Regions from separate parts of the Paenarthrobacter sp. NPDC089307 genome, predicted to be linked through region 4. Evidence: riboswitches for the same ligand, from Rfam matches in the RefSeq annotation. Region 4 holds a riboswitch; each other region holds the start of a gene.

Region 1 (3,822 bases), on a different contig from region 4:
CGCCGTGGACTTCTGTTCGAAGTCCGCGAGTCATCCCATGAACAATTCCAAGGGGCATAACCCAAGTGTTGGCGTAAGCACCGAAGATCAAGATTACGCTAGTTTGACCCTCGGCTGCAAATGAGGCCGGGTCCGGAGGCTACCACGTGACTTGCATCACGAGTCGTAACGGACTCTCCCGGCACCGTGCCCATACAGCCTACAGGGTTTGGCCACAATTAACGCGATCCTGCCCGCGACGCGCGGAGCGAGCCAGGTTTTTGCCCCGCACCTGAAGAGCCCGGAAGGGTTAGGCATACAGCCGGGGCGCGTCGAAAAACGCCGTCTCGTAGCCGCAGGACTGCCTGAAGGCCTCGATCATATCGGCGCGCTCACGTTCAGAAGCTGCCACCGCCGCCGCGTCTGTGAAGTTGATCGCAGCCCGGGTAGCGGCGGCAAAGTCCTCGTCGGCATACGTCCGAAGCCACTCCGCGTAGGGATGGCCTGCGGAGGCGCCGGCATCCACGAAAGCGGCATGAAGCTTTTGGCCCACCTCTGCATACAGCCAATAGCAGGGCAAGATCGCCGCAAGGACAACTGCGTAGCTGCCGGCGGCGGAGATGGCCAGCAGATGATCCACATAGGACTTGGTGACAGGGCCTGCGACTCCCGATGCCTCACGGGTACTCAACCAGTTCCGGTGCAGTTCCGATTCCACCTCCAAGCACTGGCGTGAACCCTTGGCCCAGAAGAGCTGCTCCTCCTCTGTGGGCGCCAAGGCACCGGCCCTGGCGAGCACCCGGGAATAGCCATTCAAATAGATGGCGTCCTGCGCAAGGTAGTAGCTGAACGCAGGTTCCGGCAGCTCCCCCGACTGCAGCTCCTTGATGAAGTTGAGTTCGTGGATTCTTCCGAGCTCCGGGCCGGCTTCATTCCACAAGGTGGCCGCGAAAGCGCCGGGCCTGAGGACGCGGTGGTGGTGGAAGTGGTCCACAGGCCCGTTGCCTTGGCCCACTTCCAGTGCTGCTGAATCCCGCAGGGCTTGAAGGAGCCATGGCTTTACCTCGCGCAGCGAGGCCTCCCAGTCACCTGTGCGTGCTTGGACAGTGGCCAGCGCTGACGACAACGAGCACCCCGTGCCATGGCTGTTCCTGGTCTCTATCCTGGGACCCCCGACCTCCACGATGTCCTGTTGCAGCAACCCGCTGGTGTTAATCAGCGCGTCAGGGCATTCGGCGCCGGGGAGATGCCCTCCCTTCACCAGTACCGTGTTCCCACATTCGCCGGCCAGTCGCTTGCCTTGGTCCAGTGCTGACGCCCAGTCGGCGGCCTCCGGCTCGCCCAGCAGGATGGCCAGCTCGGGAAGATTGGGAGTAATGAGGTCCGCCAAGGGCAGCACCGAGCGCAATACTTCCACGGCGGACTCCGTCAGGAGGCGGTCGCCGCTGGTTGCCACCATCACCGGGTCAAGGACCACGACGGCGGGACGCGCCTCGAGGAGCCACCTGCGGACCTCGCTGATCACTTCAGCATCGCCAAGCATTCCGATCTTTACGGCATCGATGGCAATGTCGCTGCTGATCGCGTCCAACTGTTGCCGCAGGAACTCTACCGGCGGTACGTGCACTGCGCTGACACCCTGGGTGTTCTGGGCCGTCAAAGCAGTTATGGCAGCCATGCCATATCCGCCATGGGCGGCGATGCTCTTCAGGTCAGCCTGGATCCCGGCTCCCCCTGAAGGGTCCGAGCCGGCGATGCTCAGTACTCGTGGGGTCTGCCTGCGGTCCGTCACCAACGGATACACGGAAGAATGTGACAATGCGGCCATGAGGACATCCCTTCGCCGGTGCTAACCGGACAGGTTCAACGGGTTTGGATCTCAGCCTGGCCCAATGCCTGGCACCCCGTGTCAGTCCCCCAGCCTAACGCAACAGCGCACGGCAAAGGGCCCTGCAATTCCCGCTGCGAGCGGATATTACAGGGCCCTCGAAACCGCTATGGACGATTAGAGTTCGGAAGCCGGAACGCCGACGCCCAGAATAATCGGTTCGTTCGATGCTGCTTTCCTGGCCGGCTCCACCGGCGCCTTGGATTCGTGGGCTGAACCCCTTGAGGCCGTGGCAGCCTCGTTGTGGTGCTCAACGATGGTCTCGTTGGCCGCACCCTGGGCCCTGCTAGCGCTGCGGTTCCGGCGCCCCCGCCGGCCACGCGACGCTGAAGGAACGTCGGCTTCTTCCTTGGCGGCAGATGCTGGAGCAGCCTTGGGAGCCTGGGCAGCTTCCGGGTTCGAGGCCGTTTCCGGAACGTCGCGCTCCTGGGCCGCCGGAGCGGCGCCAAGGTGCGAGAAGGCTTCAGCCAAACGATCCAGGCTCATGGCCGGCGCAGCTGCCTGGGGCTCGTCGTGGTGTTCCACAAACGGAAGTGCCACCTCTTCGCCGCCAAAACGCAGCACCGGAGTGGAGCGTGCTTCGTGGATGGCGGCGTCGTGAGCCGCCGTGTCCTGGTGCGGCAGGGCATCCGGGGCTGCCGCCGGCGCGGTACCGGCGTCGTGCTGTCCGGCTGCCCGGGCCTGCTCTTCTGCCTTGTGGATCTCGTCGTCGTGCAGGTGGGCAGCATGGGCCGCGGCGGCAATCGTTGCCAAAGCCGCCCTTGTTGCTTCAGCTTTTGCCTGGCGCGCGGGATCCTGGGTTTCCGGGTGAGCTGCCGGCGCTGCAGGGGCAGGCGGTGCTGTATGTACCTGGGCTGGCGCTTCGACTGCTCCCTGGGCTCCGCCCTTGCCGCGGCGGCGCTTGCGCTCCGTGCGGGCCGTAGGCTGCTGGGCCTCGGCGTGGGGCCGGTGCTGTTCGGCTGCCACGACGTTGGCACGCCGGTGCTCCACGGGCTCGTCATGCGTCACGACACCGCGGCCTGCGCAGTGCTCGCACTGCTCGCCGAAGACCTCAAGGAGGCCGGTGCCCATGCGCTTGCGGGTCATCTGGACAAGGCCCAATGACGTCACTTCGGCGACCTGGTGCTTGGTACGGTCGCGGCCCAAGCACTCCACCATGCGGCGGAGAACGAGGTCGCGGTTGGATTCGAGGACCATGTCGATGAAGTCGATGACAATGATGCCGCCGATATCACGCAGGCGCAGTTGACGGACTACTTCCTCGGCAGCTTCAAGGTTGTTCTTGGTGACGGTCTCTTCCAGGTTTCCACCACTGCCGGTGAACTTGCCTGTATTGACGTCCACCACGGTCATGGCTTCGGTACGGTCGATGACCAACGAACCACCGGAGGGCAGGAAGACCTTGCGTTCGAGTGCCTTGTGGATCTGCTCATCGATGCGCCAGGCGGCGAAGATGTCCTGGTCCTTGGTCCACTTCTCAAGGCGGCCCACCAGATCGGGAGCAACGTAGGTTACGTAGGCTTCGATGGTGTCCCAGGCGTCGTCACCGGAGACGATCAGCTTGGAGAAGTCCTCGTTGAAGACATCGCGGACAACCTTGATGGTGAGGTCCGGTTCGCCGTAAAGCAGTTCCGGTGCAAGAACCTTGGTGGAGGAAGCCTGCCCTTCGATACCTTCCCACTGCGCGCGCAAGCGGTTGATGTCGTGGGTCAGTTCCTCTTCCGACGCACCTTCGGCGGCCGTGCGGACAATGACACCGGCGTTTTCCGGCAGGCGGTCCTTCAGGATCCGCTTGAGGCGGTTGCGTTCGACGTCGGGCAACTTGCGGGAGATGCCGGTCATGGAGCCGCCGGGCACATAGACAAGGTAGCGGCCCGGAAGCGAGATCTGGCTTGTGAGGCGGGCGCCCTTGTGGCCGACGGGATCCTTGGTGACCTGGACCAGGACGGAATCGC
Region 2 (3,822 bases), 350 kb from region 4:
CATGGGCCGGAAGTGACTCCGGGTTGCGCTGAAACGGTCGGGCCGGAAGATGGACCAGCGTGAATCAGGGGAACCGGCGAGCAGCTCCCCCACGATTCTGGCGGCCACTGGGGTGAGGAGGACGCCGTGCCGGAAGAACCCTGTGGCAATCACCAGTCCTTCCACTTCGCCGGCAGGCCCTCCGGCAGGGTTGCCTACACGGCCCAGCAACGGGGCGTTGTCGGGAGTTCCCGGCCGTGCACGGGCTGTTGCTTCCAAAAGCTCAAGTTCAGCCACAGCCGGAACAAGGACCTGCGCGTCCCGCAGGAGCTGGTAGACACCGCCGGCGGAGACTGCATTTGAGGTCGCCGACAAACCATCCTCGCGCTGCGTCGCGCCAATCACCACGGTTCCGTCTCCCCTCGGAACAATGTAGACAGGCACTCCTCGCACGATGCCCCGCACAGTGGCTGTAAGAAGCGGCTGAAGGTGGGCGGGGACCTGGAGCCGGAGGATGTCGCCGTAGACCGGACGCACAGGAAGATCCAGGCCTTCAGGCAGGCCTGCCAGCCGGGGTGCTTCCAACCCGTTGGCCACCACGGTTTCGCGGGCAAGGACAGTGCCGCCGCTTTCAAGCTCGACGCCGGAAACGCGGTCCCCTTCCCACCTCAACCCGCTCGCGGACTTCCTTACGGCAAAACCCCCGCTTGCCCCGCTGACCCACGTGGAGTCCCCGGGCGAATGCGCTCCAAGGCCCGCCAAAAGGTGCCCGGCCAACTTCCGGGGATCAACCTGGTGGTCGGCGGGGATATCAAAGGCACAGGAAATTTGGGGGCTGAGGAGCGGCTCGCGATCCCTGGCTGCCCGCAAAGACAAAGGCTCAACCGCCAGCCCCGCTGCAAGCTGGACAGTACGAAGGTCTGCGAGCGCACGGCGATCGGCGGCATCGGCACCTACGGCAAGGGTCGGCGTCGTGCGGTATCCGGAGGCCTCCCCGCCCTGGGGCAGCTCGTCCACGAACGAGGGCCACAGCCGCCAGGATTCCAGCATGAGTTCCAGGAGGTCTTCCTCCTGGTAGTGCAGCTCGCTGACGGGCGCCAGCATGCCTGCGGCCGCAAAGGTTGCACCCGTAGCGGGCGCTGGATCGATGAGGGCTACGGAGTGGCCCAGTTTCCGTGCCTGATGGGCTATGCCCAGGCCAATGACTCCGCCGCCGATGACGGCGACATCTGCATGGATGGCTTCTGCCATGTGTTTCCTTCCCTACGCCGGTACTAGCCGGATCAGGTCAAGCGGTCGGCTTTGAAGCCCTCTCAGCCGGACGGTCATAATGACGAATGTCGCGGCTCCCGCAGTACGTGCCCAGTTTAGAGGAACTACTGTGGTTTCCATGACCCAGCACGATGCCCTCGCCAGCGCCCGCCTCTACTTGTGCACTGATGCGCGCAAACGCCAAGGCGATTTCGAAGACTTTGTTGACGCCGCATTCGAAGGCGGAGTGGACATCATCCAGCTCCGGGACAAGACGATCGAAGCCGCTGAGGAATTGGAATTGCTGGCCGTCCTGCGCAGCGTCGCAGAACGGCATGGACGGCTCTGGGCGGTCAATGACCGGGCAGACATCGCCAGTGTTTCCGGGGCTCCCGTGTTCCATGTTGGCCAAAAGGACCTGCCGTTGGGGATTGCCCGGACCTTCCTCCCGCGCCCTGCAGCGATCGGGCTCTCCACCCACACGCCCGAGCAGGTAAATGCCGCCATCACCGCTTCTCCCGGCGATGGCGGACTGGACTACTTCTGTGTAGGTCCGGTCTGGGCAACCCCCACCAAACCCGGCCGCGAAGCTGTTGGAACGGGCTTGGTCACATATGCGGCAGAAGCGATCAGGCGCGCTGAAGAGACCACGGGCGGGGCCGTGGAGCTGCCGTGGTTTGCGATTGGCGGAATCGACCTCGGCAACGTCGAGCAAGTGCTGGCCGCCGGAGCGAGCCGGATCGTGGTGGTCCGTGCCATCACCGAGGCAGAAGACCCGACGGCGGCAGCCAAGTCGCTGCTCGCAGCCCTCGACGCCGCCTAACGCGGGCGGGGCCTGACGCCGGCAGGGCCTGGGGCTCCTGCTGATCCAGCCTGCTGCCCTCACGCCACCTATCGGATAGGGAAGCATCCAAGACTATCGGCCGGTTTCGGGCTACCCTGATTTTCGTGTCACATCATCGGATAGCGCCCAACGTCGACGACTCATCGGACCAGCTCGCCGCAGCCCTTGCGGCCCTGAGGACGGAGCTGGAGCTGCCTGGGGAGTATCCGGTTGAGGCCCTCCAGGAGGCGCGCGCCGCCGTCGAATCCCGCCACTTACCGGACCAGGACCTCACGCACGTCGAGTTTCTGACGATCGACCCTGCCACGTCCACGGACCTTGACCAGGCCCTTTTCATCGAGCGGAACGGTGACGGGTACAAGGTTCTCTATGCGATCGCCGATGTGCCGTCCTTCGTGGCCCCGGGCGGAGCGTTGGATTCCGAAACCCGTCATCGTGGACAGACGTTCTACGCTCCGGATGGACGCATCCCGTTGCACCCGGAGATCATCAGCGAAAACGCAGGCAGCCTGCTTGCCGGGCAGGACTGTGGAGCTTTCGTCTGGGATTTCGATCTTGACGCGCAGGCCGAGGTATTGGATGTCTCCGTTGCACGTGCCACCGTTCGCAGCCGCGCCAAACTGAGTTACAAGGGCGCCCAGCAGCAAATTGACGACGGATCGGCCCCGCCCGTCCTTCAGCTCCTCAAGGAAGTGGGCTTGAAGCGGGTTGAGCTGGAGAGGCTGCGGGGTGGGGCGAGCCTCAACATGCCGGAGCAGGAAATCGTCCAGGCGACCGACGGCGGCGGGTACAGGATCGTTGCAGCGCCGTCGTTGCCGGTGGAGGACTGGAACGCGCAGATCTCCCTCATGACCGGGATGGCTGCGGCACAGCTGATGCTGGACGGGAAAGTGGGCATCCTGAGGACCATGCCCGCGCCCGATGAGAGATCGCTGCAACATTTCAAACGGCAAACCGCAGCATTGGGCAAGCCGTGGGACGGCCAGGTCACCTACGGCGAGTACCTGCGGACTCTCGACGCCTCGGATCCAAAGCAGCTTGCCATCCTGCACTCGGCCGGGACGCTGTTCAGGGGCGCGGGCTACACACCGTTTGATGGCGAAGTCCCGGACACGGTGGTCCAGGCAGCCATAGGCGCGCCGTACGCCCACACCACCGCTCCCCTGCGGCGGCTGATCGACCGTTTCGTCCTGGTGATCTGCGAAGCCCTTTGCAACAACAGGGAAATTCCCGGTTGGGCCCGTGATGCCCTGCCTTCCTTGCCCGAGATCATGGCCGGGTCCGACCAATTGGCCGGGCGGCTTGAGCGCGCTGCATTGGACACAGTGGAGGCAGCACTGGTGGCCAACCATGTGGGCCAGGAGTTCGACGCCGTGGTGATTTCCGGATCCAAGCCATCCAACGGGAACGGCAACAGCAACAGCAGCAGCAGCAGCAACAACGGAAACGGCAGCGGCCCCTACGGCATGGTCCAGATCGCCGAGCCTGCAGTCACGGCGCGTTGCGATGGGGAGTTGGAGTCCGGCACCAAGGTGCGGGTCCGCCTTGTGAAGGCGGAGATCGCCAGCCGGGAGATCAGGTTCGAGCTCTTGGACTGACGCGCTCCACCGGTCGATCCGGGCTTTATGGCTCCCAGAGGATAGACTGGGCGTGTAGTAATGGATGCCCGGTCGTTGATTCAGTTAATTTTTGAACTCAACAAGCCCGCCCCTACGCGATCTTGAGATGTACCAACTGGTCACCAGTGC
Region 3 (3,822 bases), on a different contig from region 4:
CAAGAAGCGGACATCGACAAAATACGCCGGGAAACCCAAAACATTGAGGCAGGGTTGATCCGCATCATGGGCACCCGGGAAGAAGTCGAAGCGCTGAAAGCCGAGCCCCGTCCCGGCATTGAAGGAGCCACGCTGTGAAGGAATTTGTTCTTGTGGCCACGGCAGTAATCCTCAGCCTGGCAGCTGCGGGTGCCATCGTGCGCATCGCAATTGGCCCGTCCCTGCTGGACCGTGTCCTGGCCTCTGACGTACTGCTGGCCATCCTGGGCGCAGCCCTCGCCGTAGACATGGCAGTGAACCGCCACCTCAATAACCTGATGCTGCTGGTGGCGCTTGCCATTATCGGGTTCATTGGCTCGGTGACGGTTGCCCGGTTCGTGGCCGAGCGGAGGGAACAAAACAATGAGTCCTGACGCCACCGGGATGGATCTCGTGATTGACACCGCAACGGCGGTGTTCCTGATTGTGGGTGCCCTGATGTCGCTCGGCGCCGCGATCGGCCTGCTGCGATTTCCGGATCTCATGAGCCGCATGCACGCAGCCACCAAGCCGCAGGTGTTGGGCTTGTTCCTGATGCTCGGGGCGATCGGACTGCAGATGCGCACGTGGTGGGTGTGGCCTGTCCTGCTGGTGGCGTGGATCTTCCAGCTGCTCACGGCACCGGTCTCCGCCCACATGGTGGGCCGCTCCGCCTACCGCACCAAGCATGGGCACCGCGAGAAGCTCACCAAGGATGAACTTGAAGCCGTGGTCCAAAGGGCGGCTGCGGGCCAGGATCCGTTGGAACCCTAGAACAACGCGGGGTCACTTGTGGCCCATAAATCGCCGTGGGACGGGCCATAAGTGACCCCGCGTTGCTTCTCTAAGGGTGTGCTTAGACGATGTCCGCGCTCTTGGCGAAGCGGGCAATTGCCCGTTGCGTGCCCCTGCTGGCAAGAACCTGGATGAGGGTGCTCACAAAAGCAGAAATCAGCGCGAAGGTCAGGGCCGAGCGGAGGCTCGCTTCCATGTCGTCGTTGCCTGTGGGCGGCTTGCTCCCCGTGGCCTTCTCCCAGCCCTTGTTGACGAGTTTGGTACCGACAAAGCCTGCGCCGAGGCTTACTCCGGCACCCAGCAGCTTGAAAAAGAGGTTCATGCCCCCAGCCTAGCTGCACTGCCCCGGCTACCTGCGGCTTTCGCGCTCCTTGAGGAAGGCCGCTAAAGAACCCACCGGGGCCAGTACCGGGACCACCGGGTGCTCGGCGGACCACACAGCCTCAACGGAATCGAAGGCTGCAATCTCCTTGAGCAGATGGTACGTAGGAGGCATGAGCTTCAATTCTCCGGCGGCTTCCGCTTCGAGGATTCCTGCCACCGGCATCCACAAGGATTGCCACGCTTCCGTTGTTTGGTGGCGGGGCTGGGCATCCGGCGCGGGTTTGGCTACGTAGAAGTAGGTGTCGAAACGTTTGGGCATGTCAACAGGAGTGATCCAGTTGGCCCAAGGGCGCAGGTCAGCGGCTTCGATGTCCAGCCCGGCCTCTTCCTGCACTTCGCGTATGGCTGCCGCGACAACTGCCCCCGCCTTCTGTTCTGCCTGGGCGGGGTCAGTGGCAATGGAGCTCTGTGCCCAGGCTGCCGCATGGCTGCGGAGCAGTTCGGACGGGTAGTCCCATCCGGTTTCGTCCGCAGTATCCACCCGGCCGCCGGGGAAGACCACCATTCCGGCAGCGAAGTCCATGGTGCTGACCCTGTGCTGGACAAAGGCCTCAAGCCCGGATGGGGCGTCGCGGAGCAGGATCACGCTGGCTGCAAGGCGGGGCTCGGCCGCTGGGCCGTTGGAGCCGTGAAGGTCCGTCATAAGGCCATTCTGTCAGGTCGAGTGCCGGGCTGGGCCTGCGCGCCAAGCCCGGCAAGGACCCCGGAATGGGTGGTATCCGAATATGACCCTGCGCCCGCCACCCTCGCACCTGGAGGTGTAAACTGAACCAGCCCATCAGGGCAGATTTGATAACGACAGGGGAGCGCCGCCGTCGAATCCTGCAACCGTGCAGGAGACGCGAGGGCGCTGAGAGTGCGGACAGCCGCAGACCCTCGAACCTGATCCGGTTAGTACCGGCGCAAGGGAGTCGAGCTTCTCAGAGTGTCCGGATCCGGACGGCATAAGCCAGGCGGATCCGGGGAGCACTTTCCCCTCCTGTAACCTCAGGAGGCAGAAAATGACCACGGTAAACGTGAAGAAGACCAGTTATGGCTGGCGAGTTGTAGACATCGTGGTGGCAGCCCTTATCGCCATCGCCGGCGGCGTGATCTTCTGGGCCTGGTCCCAGGGCGCCGCGCTTGTATCCATTCCCATGAACGCGGCATATCCGCCCCTCACCGGCCTGATCGCTGGTGGCTGGATGATCCCGGCTGTCCTGGGCATGCTCATTATCCGCAAGCCGGGCGCGGCCCTCTTCTGTGAGGCCGTGGCCGCCACGGGCGAGCTCATCATGGGCTCGCAGTACGGCACCACGGTGTTGATCTCGGGCATCCTGCAGGGACTCGGCGCCGAGCTCATCTTCGCGGCCTTCCGCTACAAGAAGTTCAACCTGCCCACGTCACTCCTCGCGGGCGCGGGTGCGGGGCTCTTCTGCGGCCTCAACGACTCCTTCCTGCCGTGGGGATGGAACATCGCCTACGAAGCCATCGACAAGCTGACCTACATTGCGTTCTGCACGATCTCCGGCGCAGTGATCGCTGGCGGACTGTCCTGGATCGCCACGCGCGGCCTGGCCAAGACGGGCGTCCTTAGCTCCTTCGGGTCCCGCAAGGCCGCCTCGGAGCCTGTCTTCAACTGATGCCTGCCACACACAGCGGTTCGGTGCGGCCGGCCGCCATCTCCGCCGAGGGGTGGGGATGGCGGCATGCCGGCCGCGCAACGCCTGCCACCCAGGGCCTGGACCTCAGGATCGAACCGGGGGAACGCGTGCTGCTGCTGGGCCCTTCGGGAGCCGGCAAGTCCACGCTCCTGCACGCCCTCGCAGGGGTGCTGGGGGACGAGGAAGACGACTCGGACGAGACCGGATCGCTGTTGATCGACGGCGCCGCGCCCCGCGGGCAACGTGGACGCGCCGGCCTGATGCAGCAGGACCCGGAAACGCAGGTAGTCCTCTCGCGCGTAGGCGACGACGTCGCGTTCGGCGCGGAGAACCTGGCAGTGCCCCGTGACGAGATCTGGGCACGCGTCCACGAAGCGCTCGACGACGTCGGCTTGCGTACCGCTGCCGGTGGCGGTTTGGCGTTGGACCACCCGACGGCGGCACTGTCCGGGGGCCAGAAGCAGCGCCTTGCGCTTGCCGGCATTTTGGCGATGCGGCCCGGGCTGATCCTGCTGGACGAGCCCACGGCCAACCTCGATCCCGCGGGAGTCCTCGAGGTCCGTGACGCAGTGGGCCGCTGCCTGGACAAGACGGGCGCCACGCTGGTGGTGGTGGAGCACAGGGTGTCCGTGTGGAAGGACCTGGTGGACCGGATTGTGGTCCTGCAGCCAGGCTCCGCCAGGACAGAAACGGGCGTCCTTCTGGACGGACCACCGGAGCAGGTGCTCGCGGAAGCACGCACCATGCTCATGGCAGCCGGGGTGTGGGTTCCCGGGTATGTTCCGGCAACAAGGGCGCGGAGCCAGGCAACCGGGACGAACGAGCTCCTCCTCGCGACACAGGACTTGGCCGTCTCCCGGGAAAAGCCGAGGTGGAAGGGCTTCAAAACCATCCCGCCGGTTCCCGCGCAGGAGGACATCAACGCCCAGGTCAGGGCCGGCCAGGCCCTGACGATCACCGGACCGAACGGGGCAGGAAAGTC
Region 4 (3,822 bases):
GGCTCATACCCGGCAGCCGTGGCGATCGTGGCAGCCAAGGAGGGCTGGTCCTGGAAGAGGATGGCGGTATGGAACAGGCCGGCCTCTCCCCGTCCCGGGATCTGGAGGCCGGCGGCGGGGGCAAGGTGGACCACGGGCTTGCCAACACGCCCAAGGTAGAGGCCACCATCCTGTTCGGCCACGACTTCAAGGCCCAAGGCGCGTTGATAGTAGTCACTCATGACTTTCATGTCGCCCACCTTGAGCATGACGGTGCCCATGGCGAGGTCGGCAGGAAGGAGGTCCTGGATGGATGATGCGGACATGTGAAGCTCCCGGTGTTAGGTGGCCGCCTTTCGGCACGTTCTACCTATCTAAATTACTTGAAGCTTCAATTTATTCCTAGCGAATGAGCCGGCCGCGTAGAACTACGTGCTTGAGCGTTGAAACCGTACGCAGATCACGCCTGGGATCGTCATGGCAGACCACGACGTCGGCGCTGGCACCTTCGCCGATGGCCTCGGCCCCCAGCCACTTCCGCGCGCCCCAGGCTGCGGCGTCGAGGACCGCGGACGGCGGCAGCCCGGCGTCGTGCAGTTCCTGCATTTCGTCGGCAATCCGGCCGTGCCTGATCACGCTCCCGGCGTCCGTGCCCGCGTAGATCACGACGCCGGCTTCGTACGCTTCAAGTACCCGCTCCCTTCGGCGCTCCCACAAGCGCGTCATGTGGGCGGCATATTCGGGGAACTTCGGCGCCGCCTGGGCAGCGATATCCGGGAAGGTCGCGATGTTGACCAGCGTCGGAACGATCGGCACTGACTGCTCCACCAGCCTGGGAACGTGGCGCGGCAACAGCCCGGTGGCGTGTTCGATGCAGTCGATGCCGGCGTCCAGCATGTCGTCGATGGTGTCCTCCGCGAAGCAATGCGCGGTGACCCGGGCGCCTTCATCGTGCGCCGCTGAGACGGCATCCTTCACGATTTTCGCGGGAAACGAGGCAGCAAGGTCCCCGACGCCGCGGTCGATCCAGTCGCCCACCAATTTGACCCAACCGTCGCCGTCGAGGGCTTCTTTCCGAACAGTCTCCACCAGTTGCCCGGGCTCGATTTCGTGGCCCAGGCCGCGGAGGTAACGGCGGCTTCGGGCGATGTGGCGGCCTGACCGGATCAGCCGGGGAAGGTCTGCCCGTTGCTGCACCCAACGTGTATCGCTGGGAGATCCGCAGTCGCGGATCAGCAAAGTGCCCGCGTCCAGGTCAGCCTGTGCTTGCGCGAGGGTGGTGGACTCATCCACCGCTCCACCGGCGCCAAGGCCGATGTGGCAGTGGGCATCCACGAATCCCGGGAGGACCCAGCCGTCAAGCACCTTGTCCGGCGGTGCCAAGGGGCGCTCGAACGTCAGCAGTCCGCCAACGGACCACATTCCGTTCCGCTCCTGATCTGCCGACACAAGCACGGGTCCGCTGAATTCGATGATGTCTGCCATGGAAAAAATCCTAATCCCCAGGGGCACGCCGGCCGCAGCCGCGTTCATATGACTGGGCGCCCAATGGGAGCTGTGGTAGCTTCGTCTACGACCACACGGGGGCCCTTGCAGGGGCTGAGATCTGGCTGAGGCAGCCTGCGACCGTTGAACCTGTCCGGGTAATGCCGGCGAAGGAAGTGAGTAATCCTTTGAGCACCACCAAAACACAGCACAGCCCTGCCCAAAACAGCTCTGTCAACAACGAACCTGTGACGCAGTCCTTGAAGTCCCATTCGCTGGCTTACCTCGAAGACCATGACACCGGTATCCGCGTACCAGTCACTGAAATCGCGCTGGAGCCCTCCCCCAACGGCCAAGCCAACGCGCCACTGCAGGTGTACCGCACGGCAGGCCCAGGGAGCGATCCCGTGGTGGGGCTCGAAGCCTTCAGGGCCCCGTGGATTGAGGCCCGCGGCGACACTGAGGCCTACACCGGACGTGAGCGGAACCTGCTCGACGACGGCAAGTCGGCCGTTCGCCGTGGCGCCGCCTCCGCGGAGTGGAAGGGTGCGCAACCGGTGCCCCGCCGCGCCGTCGAGGGCAGGACCGTCACCCAAATGCATTACGCAAAGCAAGGCCTGGTGACGCCCGAAATGCGGTTCGTCGCGTTGCGTGAGAACTGCGATGTCGAACTGGTCCGGAGCGAGGTTGCCGCCGGCCGCGCGATCATTCCCAACAACATCAACCACCCGGAATCCGAACCGATGATCATCGGCAAGGCCTTCTTGGTGAAGATCAACGCCAACATCGGAAATTCGGCCGTCACGAGCTCCATCGCCGAAGAAGTGGACAAGCTTCAGTGGGCCACGCAATGGGGCGCGGACACCGTCATGGACCTGTCCACCGGCGACGACATCCACACCACCCGCGAGTGGCTGATCCGCAACTCCCCCGTTCCCATCGGCACGGTGCCTATCTACCAGGCGCTGGAAAAGGTCAATGGAGAAGCCAACAAGCTCACCTGGGAAATCTTCCGGGACACCGTCATCGAACAGTGCGAGCAAGGCGTGGACTACATGACCATCCATGCCGGCGTGCTGCTGAGGTACGTACCGCTGACCGCGAACCGCGTCACCGGCATCGTGTCCCGTGGCGGATCCATCATGGCAGGGTGGTGCCTTGCGCACCACCAGGAGAACTTCCTGTACACGCACTTCGACGAACTGTGTGAAATCTTCGCCAAGTACGACGTCGCGTTTTCCCTCGGCGACGGCCTTCGTCCCGGCTCCATAGCCGATGCCAACGACGCCGCACAGTTCGCGGAACTGGACACCCTCGCCGAGCTCACGCAACGGGCCTGGGAATTCGATGTGCAGGTCATGGTGGAAGGTCCCGGCCACATTCCGTTCCACCTGGTCCGCGAAAATGTGGAGCGCCAGCAGGAACTCTGCAAGGGCGCACCCTTCTACACCCTGGGTCCGCTGGTCACCGACATCGCCCCCGGCTACGACCACATCACCTCAGCCATCGGGGCAACAGAGATCGCCCGCTATGGCACGGCCATGCTCTGCTACGTCACGCCCAAGGAACACCTGGGCCTGCCCAACAAAGACGACGTCAAGACAGGGGTGATCACTTACAAGATTGCCGCCCACGCCGCTGACCTGGCCAAGGGGCACCCGGGGGCTTCCGAACGCGATGACGCCCTGTCCAAGGCCCGGTTCGAGTTCCGGTGGCGGGACCAGTTTGCCCTGTCCCTGGATCCCGTCACAGCGGAATCGTTCCATGACGAAACACTGCCGGCTGAACCTGCGAAAACTGCCCACTTCTGCTCCATGTGTGGGCCAAAGTTCTGCTCCATGCGCATCAGCCAGGACATCCGCGACGAGTACGGCTCAGCCGAAGCCCAAGCGGCGATTGCGGGAATGCACAGCGGAATGCAGGAAAAGAGTGCGGAGTTCCTCGCCTCCGGCGGAAAGGTCTACCTGCCCGAGCTTCAGGTGCCCGCGAACTCAGGACGCCTGGGCTGACATTGCGCGTCCGGCATCTGCCACGAACGAACGGATGATGTGATCGCCGTCTACTGAGTCCTGGGGCCGGTGCCCTCCTGCTGCAACACGGCGGAGGGCGCCGGTTTCCTGGAGGTATGCGGCAATTTCCTCGTACAGCGGCTCCCAACCACCTGTAAGAACCAAGGTAGGGACGCCGGGAACAATGTGCAGCGGCGCCTCCCAGGGCGGCGCCTGCAGCCTCAAGCGACGCGCAGCGCGCTGTGCTTCCAGGGTTTCCAGCCCACCCGTTTCAGCAGAAAAAGCACGCAGGTAGTACTCACGCTGGTAATCGGCGTCCTGAAGCTGTCCCCGCACATTGAACAGCGGT

Evidence for each region. A riboswitch is a leader RNA that binds a small molecule or an ion and turns the genes downstream of it on or off. The one in region 4 is predicted to bind thiamine pyrophosphate.
Region 1: linked by a shared signal. The riboswitch ahead of thiD (bifunctional hydroxymethylpyrimidine kinase/phosphomethylpyrimidine kinase) and the one ahead of thiC (phosphomethylpyrimidine synthase ThiC) in region 4 are both predicted to bind thiamine pyrophosphate.
Region 2: linked by a shared signal. The riboswitch ahead of thiO (glycine oxidase ThiO) and the one ahead of thiC (phosphomethylpyrimidine synthase ThiC) in region 4 are both predicted to bind thiamine pyrophosphate.
Region 3: linked by a shared signal. The riboswitch ahead of AB0N72_RS17395 (ECF transporter S component) and the one ahead of thiC (phosphomethylpyrimidine synthase ThiC) in region 4 are both predicted to bind thiamine pyrophosphate.

What each region holds. Positions count from the first base shown of each region.
Region 1 is NZ_JBFBHE010000001.1:794,054-797,875, forward strand. It holds gene thiD (bifunctional hydroxymethylpyrimidine kinase/phosphomethylpyrimidine kinase) at 290-1,807, opposite strand; TPP riboswitch at 1,798-1,896, opposite strand; gene AB0N72_RS03650 (Rne/Rng family ribonuclease) at 1,985-3,822, opposite strand, start outside.
Region 2 is NZ_JBFBHE010000004.1:193,836-197,657, reverse strand. It holds gene thiO (glycine oxidase ThiO) at 1-1,230, opposite strand, end outside; TPP riboswitch at 1,223-1,342, opposite strand; gene thiE (thiamine phosphate synthase) at 1,370-2,053, shown strand; gene AB0N72_RS11255 (RNB domain-containing ribonuclease) at 2,179-3,672, shown strand.
Region 3 is NZ_JBFBHE010000007.1:71,576-75,397, forward strand. It holds gene AB0N72_RS17370 (Na+/H+ antiporter subunit E) at 1-138, shown strand, start outside; gene AB0N72_RS17375 (monovalent cation/H+ antiporter complex subunit F) at 135-413, shown strand; gene mnhG (monovalent cation/H(+) antiporter subunit G) at 403-792, shown strand; gene AB0N72_RS17385 (DUF4235 domain-containing protein) at 875-1,135, opposite strand; gene AB0N72_RS17390 (NUDIX domain-containing protein) at 1,163-1,840, opposite strand; TPP riboswitch at 1,988-2,124, shown strand; gene AB0N72_RS17395 (ECF transporter S component) at 2,199-2,819, shown strand; gene AB0N72_RS17400 (ATP-binding cassette domain-containing protein) at 2,819-3,822, shown strand, end outside.
Region 4 is NZ_JBFBHE010000004.1:539,389-543,210, reverse strand. It holds gene AB0N72_RS12780 (VOC family protein) at 1-305, opposite strand, end outside; gene AB0N72_RS12775 (amidohydrolase family protein) at 382-1,464, opposite strand; TPP riboswitch at 1,550-1,657, shown strand; gene thiC (phosphomethylpyrimidine synthase ThiC) at 1,653-3,473, shown strand; gene AB0N72_RS12765 (alpha/beta hydrolase) at 3,456-3,822, opposite strand, start outside.